Regions from separate parts of the Roseibium sp. M-1 genome, predicted to be linked through region 4. Evidence: riboswitches for the same ligand, from Rfam matches in the RefSeq annotation. Region 4 holds a riboswitch; each other region holds the start of a gene.
What was found. Region 4 has a riboswitch for cobalamin ahead of ACX3M4_RS00600 (DUF1636 family protein). Riboswitches for the same ligand answer to the same signal wherever they lie in the genome.
Positions count from the first base shown of each region.

Region 1: linked by a shared signal. The riboswitch ahead of nrdH (glutaredoxin-like protein NrdH) and the one ahead of ACX3M4_RS00600 (DUF1636 family protein) in region 4 are both predicted to bind cobalamin.
Region 2: linked by a shared signal. The riboswitch ahead of cobU (bifunctional adenosylcobinamide kinase/adenosylcobinamide-phosphate guanylyltransferase) and the one ahead of ACX3M4_RS00600 (DUF1636 family protein) in region 4 are both predicted to bind cobalamin.
Region 3: linked by a shared signal. The riboswitch ahead of ACX3M4_RS27185 (hypothetical protein) and the one ahead of ACX3M4_RS00600 (DUF1636 family protein) in region 4 are both predicted to bind cobalamin.

Region 1 covers NZ_CM137257.1:3,620,874-3,623,064, reverse strand. Annotated here, with positions in the region: gene ACX3M4_RS16335 (carboxynorspermidine decarboxylase) at 1-135, opposite strand, end outside; cobalamin riboswitch at 560-766, shown strand; gene nrdH (glutaredoxin-like protein NrdH) at 871-1,092, shown strand; gene nrdI (class Ib ribonucleoside-diphosphate reductase assembly flavoprotein NrdI) at 1,097-1,501, shown strand; gene nrdE (class 1b ribonucleoside-diphosphate reductase subunit alpha) at 1,483-2,191, shown strand, end outside.
Region 2 covers NZ_CM137257.1:742,735-744,925, reverse strand. Annotated here, with positions in the region: gene cobW (cobalamin biosynthesis protein CobW) at 1-341, opposite strand, end outside; gene cobU (bifunctional adenosylcobinamide kinase/adenosylcobinamide-phosphate guanylyltransferase) at 338-889, opposite strand; cobalamin riboswitch at 924-1,136, opposite strand; tRNA gene ACX3M4_RS03425 (tRNA-Asn) at 1,472-1,547, shown strand; gene ACX3M4_RS03420 (hypothetical protein) at 1,732-2,191, opposite strand, start outside.
Region 3 covers NZ_CM137257.1:6,041,548-6,043,738, reverse strand. Annotated here, with positions in the region: gene ACX3M4_RS27190 (trans-sulfuration enzyme family protein) at 1-542, shown strand, start outside; cobalamin riboswitch at 817-1,025, shown strand; gene ACX3M4_RS27185 (hypothetical protein) at 1,154-1,552, shown strand; gene ACX3M4_RS27180 (hypothetical protein) at 1,524-1,805, shown strand; gene ACX3M4_RS27175 (TetR family transcriptional regulator) at 2,002-2,191, shown strand, end outside.
Region 4 covers NZ_CM137257.1:120,323-122,513, reverse strand. Annotated here, with positions in the region: gene ACX3M4_RS00610 (ABC transporter substrate-binding protein) at 1-27, opposite strand, end outside; gene ACX3M4_RS00605 (ABC transporter ATP-binding protein) at 43-816, opposite strand; gene ACX3M4_RS00600 (DUF1636 family protein) at 813-1,217, opposite strand; cobalamin riboswitch at 1,606-1,817, opposite strand; gene ACX3M4_RS00595 (hypothetical protein) at 2,085-2,191, shown strand, end outside.

The DNA.
Region 1 (2,191 bases), 3.1 Mb from region 4:
GAACACACACCAGGTGGCAAAACACTTCAGCGCGAGCAGGGCTTTGGCCCCCGAGCGCTCCCTGACATAGGCAATCTTCTCCAGATTGCGGAGCAGGCCGGCCTTGTCGATCAGGTAGTAGGGCGTCTCGATCATGATAATCCGAATCCAGCATTGCCAGCGGCCGCAGCGGCGGCCTCAAGGTCAGTGAAATGGGCGTCAGCCCGGTTTCCCGGCGTTGAGTGACAGGCCGGAGCGTCGATGTCAAACCGCCGGCCGGCCCCTCGAAAGTCTCACCGGGCTCGCCGTCGGCGTGACGGATACCGTCTCGCAGCCGGATTCGGCAAGGAGGACGGGAAAACTTCTCTACACAGCCCCCCGGCCGCAGACACGATCATGCGCATATGGATGCACACACTTAACGCTCTCACCGGGAGAGAATCGGTTTGCCGGAACGGCCGGCCGCCAACAAGGTCCGCAGCCTGCCGGAAATCGACGGAAAGGCTTGCGGGGCAGAGATTTTCCCCGCTCGATTTCCGCGTCAGATACGCTTCATATTGACTTCAGAGCTGTCCCCCATACTGTATCTGGTATTCAGGGTCTGGTGATTCTTTTGAATTGCCGGCTAAGAGGGAAGCCGGTGCGCTTTGCCAAAGGCAAATCCGGCGCTGCCCCCGCAACTGTGAACGGCGAGCCGTCATCCAATGACCACTGGGATATCCCGGGAAGGCGGATGACAGGGCTTCGACCCGTGAGCCAGGAGACCTGCCTTGAATGAACAACGTCAGCGGACGGCGGGTCCGGGCGACGCTTGAAGGCATGTGCCTCCCACATGCTCTCTCGTGCCTCCAGCCGTCCACAATCTGGAAACTTCTTCGGGGTGCAAGAGACATGACCGTCACCGTTTACAGCAAGCCGTCCTGTGTTCAGTGCAACGCCACCTACCGCGCGCTCGACCAGCGCGGCGTCGAATACATCATCATCGATCTCAGCGAAGATGCGGATGCTTTCGAGCACGTCCAGTCCCTTGGCTACAAACAGGTGCCGGTCGTGGAAGTCAGCGGTGATCATTGGGCCGGGTTCCGCCCGGACAAGATCGCGGCTCTGAGCTAGGGCCTTGACCCGGCTCGTCTATTTTTCGAGTGCCTCGGGAAACACGCAACGGTTCATCGAAAAACTCGGAAGCCCGGCGCTCCGCATCCCGCGGAACAAGTCGGAAGCGCTTCCTGTTGTCCACGCGCCCTTCATCCTGATCCTGCCGACCTTTGCGGATGGAGAGGGACGGGGTGCAGTGCACGGCCAGGTGATCCGCTTCCTGAACGATGCGCCGACGCGATCCTTCCTGACAGGTGTCATTGCCTCCGGCAACCGCAACTTCGGGAGCTTTTTTGCCTATGCCGGAGATGTCGTGTCGAAGAAATGCTGCGTCCCGCTGCTCTACCGCTTCGAGCTTGCGGGAACCGAGACCGATCTCTACCGCGTCCAACACGGGATGACAGAATTTTGGAAACGACAGTCCTAGACCGCCCGGCAAGCACGGCGGCAAATCTCGACTATCACGCCCTCAACGCGATGCTGAACCTTTATGACGCGGATGGCAGGATACAGTTTGACGCCGACCGTCAGGCGGCGCGCCAGTATTTCCTCCAGCACGTCAACCAGAACACGGTGTTCTTTCATTCGCTGGAGGAAAAACTCGGTTATCTGGTGCGCGAGGGCTACTACGAGAACGAGGTGCTGGAGCAATACGACGCGGCCTTCGTCAAGGCGATCTTCGAAGCCGCCTATGCCCGCAAGTTCCGTTTTCCGGCCTTCCTCGGTGCCTTCAAGTACTACACCAGCTACACGCTGAAGACCTTCGACGGCAAGCGCTACCTGGAACGGTTTGAGGACCGCGTGGTGATGGTATCGCTGACGCTGGCGGCGGGTGACGAGGATCTCGCCATGCGGCTGATGGACGAGATCATATCCGGCCGGTTCCAGCCGGCGACGCCGACCTTCCTGAACGCCGGCAAGAAGCAGCGCGGCGAGCTGATCTCCTGCTTCCTGCTGCGCCTTGAAGACAACATGGAATCCATCGGCCGCGGTATCAATTCCGCGCTGCAGCTCTCCAAGCGCGGCGGTGGGGTGGCCCTGCTTCTCACCAACATCCGCGAGGCGGGGGCACCGATCAAGGGGATCGAGAACCAGTCCTCCGGTGTCATTCCGGTGA
Region 2 (2,191 bases), 620 kb from region 4:
TGCGGCAAAGCGAGACCAGACGTTTCGATGACGATATGCTCCGGCGGGTTGTCGCGGGCGAGCAACATTTCCATGGTCGGCAGGAAATCGTCGGCGACAGTGCAGCAGATGCAGCCGTTGGTCAGCTCGACCACTTCTTCGGCGGCGCAATCCGGATCGGCGCAGCCGTTCACCAGCGAACCGTCGAATCCCATGTCGCCGAATTCGTTGACGATCAGCGCGATCCGCTTGCCGTTGGCATTGGTCAGGAGATTACGGATCAGCGTGGTCTTGCCCGCGCCCAGAAACCCGGTGACGATGGTTGCCGGGATTTTCCGGCCCGACTGTTGAGAAGAAGTCATAATCTGATATCCGGTTGAGAGGTGGGTTTCAGAAGGATCGGCAGGCCGGCGGCAACGAACACCACTTTGGAGCAGACCCCGGCCATAACCTGATTGAGCCGGCCCTGCGCATCGCGGAACGACCTTGAGAGGCGGTTCTCCGGCACGATGCCCATGCCGACCTCGTTGGAGACGAAAACAACAGGACCGGCAAGCCTGGGCACCGCCGCGCAGAGCTGCGCGGTTTCTTCGGCAAGATCCCTTTTGGCAAAGAGAAGATTGGAGAGCCAGAGCGTCAGGCAATCGACGAGAATGGCCCGGTCCGGACGGCTTTCGGCGGCAAGAATGCCGGCAAGGTCGGTCTGTTCCTCGATTGTCTTCCAGGTGTCGCCACGCTGTTGCCTGTGCAAGGCGATGCGCTTGCCCATTTCCGCGTCATGGGCGGCGCCGGTCGCGACATAGAGTTTCGGAAAACCGGTCTCTTCCACGAGCCGTTCGGCGAACCGGCTCTTGCCGGAGCGGGCTCCGCCGAGGACCAGGGCGGTCCGTGCGCCGTGTTGATCAGTCAAATCCGTCTCCCGGCCGTCCACCCGACGGTCCCCAAGGGTTGTTCCTGCGACGGCCGGTCTCCTGGCTTGCGGTTCATCGCGTCTGCACCCCTTCCCGGCTCGTTTCAAGCCAGTGGTTTTCGTGCAGCCGCTCACCGCTCACAGTTGCGGGGGCAGCTCCGGATCTGGAGCAATCAGCTCCGCACCGGATTCCCGTTTCATCCGGACCGGGCACACGCCCTCTCCGGAACCGTCAGGACCTTCCTAACCGGATCTTGAGGCGCACACAAGCACCGCTCTTTTCACTCGTTCGGCAAGCACACTGCGCCCGATCCCGCGCAAACACCTGATTATCCGGCCGCATCCTTGCAAGCTTTGCGGATGGTTGAGCTGTTTCGATGTATCAAAGTGCTGGAAACGCAGCGTTTTACAGGCCGTTTCTAACCTCTATCGGTCTGAAAAATATCGGGTTTTCCACATAGGCTCCAAAAAAACGCCAGAGCGGAGAAAAAAACGCCTTGAGGGGCTTGGCAAACGGATCAAGCCTTTGATATACGCATCTCCATCGACGGGGCGGCAACACGCTGGCCCCGAGCGTGGTGATCCCCAGTAGCTCAGTTGGTAGAGCAAGCGACTGTTAATCGCTGGGTCGCTGGTTCGAGTCCGGCCTGGGGAGCCATCACCACTCTCTTCTAAATCCAAGAAATCATTGAGTTGTAGAAGCTCTGGGTCCTCCAGGCGCACGTTACGCGTTTGTCGATAGGGTACACCGAGTGCGTATTTGCATGGAATATCTTCGGCAACCTGGTCTTGAAAAGCCTCAAGCTGCCCTCAGCAGCCCTGCAAGCGGACTGACAACACTGTTAGAGCACGTCATCTGACAAACTGATCTTCAGAACCATGTCATTGTAGTCGAAATCGGAGTTTTCGGACGCCGACAGGTCTTCGAATCCAAATGTGTTTGTGCCGAATGTGCGGATATATTCATAACCGCCGTCGTGTGCATCGCCGATAAAGAAGACGTTGCCCGTCTGGGTGAAGAGAACGGGGGCATAGAAGCCGTCTTCGCCGTCAACCACCCAGGTATCCTCAAAGCCGAACGTACCGCCGCCGCCTTCCAGCAGAAAACCGCCGTCGACCTCGTCCCGGAGGGACTGCCGGAATTCCTCCGTGTTGCCGTAGTCGACGCCGCCGACGCTCGACGGGTCCCCCGTTTCCGGATCCAGTGACAGGCGAACAAAGCCGATCTGGTTGGTATTGCCGCAACTGCCCGAGAGGTTGACCGTCACCTCGGTGCCGTGTTCCAGGAAAATGAATTCCTGG
Region 3 (2,191 bases), 700 kb from region 4:
CGGGAGGTCATTCCGATGTTCTGATGGGCGCCGTCACCGTTGCCGACCCGGATCTGCGCCGCCGGCTGCGCGACACGATGCGGATGCTGGGCATCGGGGTCGCACCGGATGCCGTGTCGCTTGTGCTGCGCGGGCTGGAAACGATGGCCCTGCGTCTGTCTCATGTGGGCCGCGTGGCGACCGGTCTCGCCACCGAGCTTTCAGGCCGGGGCATTGGCGAAGTTCTGTTTCCCGCGTTGCCGGACAGCCCGGGTCACGTGTTCTGGAAACGCGATTTCAGCGGATCAAGTGGCGTCTTCTCCGTGGTCCTCCCGGAGACGGCCAGACCGAAACTCGACGCCGCACTGAACGGGCTGGAAGTGTTCTCCATCGGCTCGTCCTGGGGCAGCACGCGCAGCCTGGTCGCCCCGATGAACGTCGCTGCGTCGCGCGTGCCCCCGCATCCCCGCAACAACAGCATCATCCTGCGGCTGAGCATCGGACTGGAGGACGAACGCGACCTGCGCAACGACCTGGATCGCTTCTTCGGCATGCTGGCCTGAGGGTCTGCCTATCTGCGGGGGTTCTCTTTCACTCCCGTCCTGAAGGTGAAAGAACGGGAATTGGCCCCGCCGATACGACATCGAGATATTTCGTTAAATGCCACGCCGGGTTGCCGTCTTGACCCGGGGGGAACCGGTAGCACCGAAAAGAGGGGCGCTCAGAAGACAAACGCCAAAATGCCCTACTGTGAATACTGCCAGTAACGCCAGGGCCGGCCGCATGTGTCTGCACTGCCTGTTTTCCTTATGCTGCCGTTGACTAGTCTTGAGGAATCCCGCACAAAGAGCCGTCGGTTTCCGAAAGGAATGAAAAGGGAATCCGGTGCACGGCGGAGGCTTGAGCACGTCGCAAACCCGGAGCTGTCCCCGCAACTGTAAGCGAAGAGCGCCCTCAAGCTGGCCACTGGACCGGAACGGATCTGGGAAGGCCGGGGAGCGTGTTGACCCACAAGCCAGGAGACCTGCCGGCGCTTGTTCAATCAAACCCGGGCGGGGTGTCCTGGAGGAGGGTCTCATGACTTGCACCCGAAGGTGTACCGATCCCGGCTACCTGGCCGGCCATGGGTCATACCCGTCTCCGTTTGCTTCGCCGCAACTGGAGCACGGGACACTTGCTCACGACCATTTCTTCAAATCTGTCCGGCCGAATTAAGGTTCCGGACCTTCGCCACGTTCGCCTGGCCATTGCGGCCGTCTTTGTGTTGGCCGGTGTGACCGGCGCTGCCCTGGCTGATCCAATCTCGGTGACCGACGAAACCGATGTCACCGTCACCTTCGAAAACCCGGTCAGCCGGATCGTCGCCTTCAATGCTTATAACGGCGAATTCGTCCGCGCGGTGGCCGGGGTCGAAACCCTTGTCGGTCTCGATGCTGATGGTCTCAAGGAACCGGGTTACTGGCCCGAGGACGGCTCGGTTGCTGTTACCGGGCAGACCCAGAGCGAACCGAACTATGAGGCAATCGTCGCGCTTGATCCGGACGTTGTCATTTTCCCGCGCAACGGCGCTTGAAGACCTTCTGCTATGGCCGGAAGTCATCGGATCGGCGCACTGGCTGGTTGTTGGAACGCCCACCGATGCCGTCGCCGCGATAAAGGACTGGGCCAAGGCCGGTGCCATCGACGGCTGCGTCGCCTTCCCGGGCGGCTCAACGAAAGTGGGGCGCCTGTTTCTGGAACAGGTCGTCCCGGCACTCAGCGACTTCGGCCGCTTCCGCAAGGACTATCGCGGCATAACATTCATCGATCACCCGAGTGATCGCTGACGGCGACGGCTTCACAAATTGCGGTCGGAACGATTGGCGGCTTTTGGGATCAAATTGCAAATTAGATAAACGACCGGATTGGAGCCCCCTTTTTGACCGTCCTGACACATGAAAGGAAACAGGCTCTCTTTTTCAAACAACGTTTGAACTCTCCCGTCTTTCGGTCTACATCCTCCAGACCAACCGAGGAGGGAGTATGGAGCCGGAACCGACACGCCAGCGCCTGTTGTTGAATGCGGAAAGACTGATGGCTGAAAAGGGTATTTCGGCCACTTCCGTGCGCGAGATCACGGACGCCTCGGAAGCCAATGTCGCCTCTGTGAACTATTACTTCGGCAGCAAGAGCGACCTGCTTCTGGAACTTCTGAAGAGCCGCTTTCAGCAAC
Region 4 (2,191 bases):
GGCAAGGCCGAGGGCTAACTGTTTCATGGCATTTCTCCAGGATCAAAGATGGAAAGTCAGATGAGGGCGTTCGCTCGCGGCAAGGAGTTCCCTTTGCACGCGCACCCCGTAGGCGTGTTCGATATGGGCCGGCGACAAAACCCTGTCCGGCGCCCCATAGGCAACGCTCCTGCCCTTGTGGAGCAGCAGCAGCCGGTCGCAGACGCCGGCCGCGAGGTTGAGGTCGTGCAGGCTGGCGACCACCGTGATGTCGAGACTGGCGATCAGGGCCACGATCTCCAGTTGATGGCGAATGTCGAGATGGTTGGTCGGCTCGTCCAGGATCAGGAGCTGCGGTTCCTGCGCAAGGGCACGTGCGACCATCACGCGCTGACGTTCGCCACCGGAAAGCGTTCCAAAGGCGCGGGCTGCGTAGGGCAGCAGGTCCATGCGCTCCAGAGCATCCGCAACTATTTCCGCATCCCGTTTGCCGCCCGAGGCAAAGCCGGAACCGTGCGGCCGCCGGCCGAGCACCACGATTTCCCTGACACTGAGGGCGAAATCCGTCGGTTGCTCCTGCAGGACGGCAGCGACCTTGCGGGCAACCGCGCGCGGCGATTGCCGCCAGATATCGGCGCCGTCGAGAAGAACGGCACCGCTCGCCGGACGGTGGAAGCGGTAAAGCAGGCGCAGCAGGGTGGACTTGCCGGCCCCGTTGGCACCGGCAATCCCGAGCACCTGTCCCGGCCCCAGATCGAAGCTCAGAGGATGGAGCACCGGTTCGCTTCTGCCCGGCTTCCAGCTTACCTCCCGCACCGAGAGCGCAGCACCGCTCATGACAGCGCAGCCTTGCCGGCCTCGGTCACGATCACGGCTGCAGGAAAGTGAAAAGGTGGAACCCCGCCCATCTTTTGAGCCTTTTCCTTGCTTCGGCTTCGATCCGTTTCCGCCAACCGCTTGCTTTCGGCAAAATCAACGAGCGCATCGATATCCGCCTGCGGATCAACGTCCCCGAACAGGTAGATTGCCTTGTCCGTTGCCCGGAACGCGGCGATGCAAGGCCGTGAACAACCGGCGAGCCCGGCTGTCCCGGAGATTTCGAACCCATCGCCCACGAAGGGAGACGCCATCGACATGGCTTCCTGAAGACGCCGTAGCAGCCGGTATCCGGGCAGGCACTGCGTCCCTCTGTGCCGGCAACTGGTGCAGACCTCGATCCGGTGCTGGCCGCAGGTCATGGTCTGCCTTCTTCCGGCATGGAATCGGCTCGCTCGACAACCTTCGGCAAAGCCGGTTTTCGGCCCCGTCGCGGATGGGAAGCTCTTCTGAACGAACTGATCGATCCCTCCCCGGTGCGCGAAAGCTCATTCAGCGTCACCACGTTCCCCTCTGTCGTCGAGGCGAACGGGACCTGGCAGCCATTCGGGCGCATGGCCCTGACCACGCGGTCGCAAAGACTGCTTGCCCGTGTGGGAAGCTCATGGAGATCTTGTGAATTGCTTGTCCGTTTCCGGTTCATATCGCCCTCCGCGATTGCGCGGCGTGGCGGAAAACCGAATGTCAGTCTGTGTCAGCAGGTGCCGATAAGCCATGTCACTCGCTCCTCCGGGACACCCCGCCCGGGTTGAAGTTGAAGATGCGATGGCAGGTCTCCTGACTTGCGGGTCGAAGCTCGCCTGATCCTTCCCGGGGTTTCCCCAGTGGCGCTTTCAGGTTCGCTCACCGCTCACAGTTGCGGGGGCAGTCACGGATTTGGCGCTTGTCGGCAAACCGCACCGTGTTCCCTTTTCATCCCGATCCAACGTGTGGAATCGGGAACCATCTCCTTTTGAGTGACTGAAATTGAAGGAGCTGTCAATTGGTCCGGACGGATCGAGCAAGAGGTTTGCCTCAAAATGCTGATTGGCCATTTCCCGGAAGGTACACGGGTGCGGAATGTCTTCGTCTGCAGAATTGCCCGCCAAGTCGTCGGCGCGATTGGGTAGCATCTTTACAACCTGTGGACACCGTCGCAAGTTCCGGCTAATTCAAACGAATTGATTTCATCAGGTTCCTGGAAGGACATCTCGTTCTTTTCCGGATGCGCCGTTTTCACCTAGATCGACATGTCTGTTTCCGAGTATTTCCTGGCCGTCGCATTTATCGTTCTGTTCGTGCCTGTCCGGTGGATCTGGGTCGCAATCACACTAAGCTTCTCGCTTCTCGTTGCCGC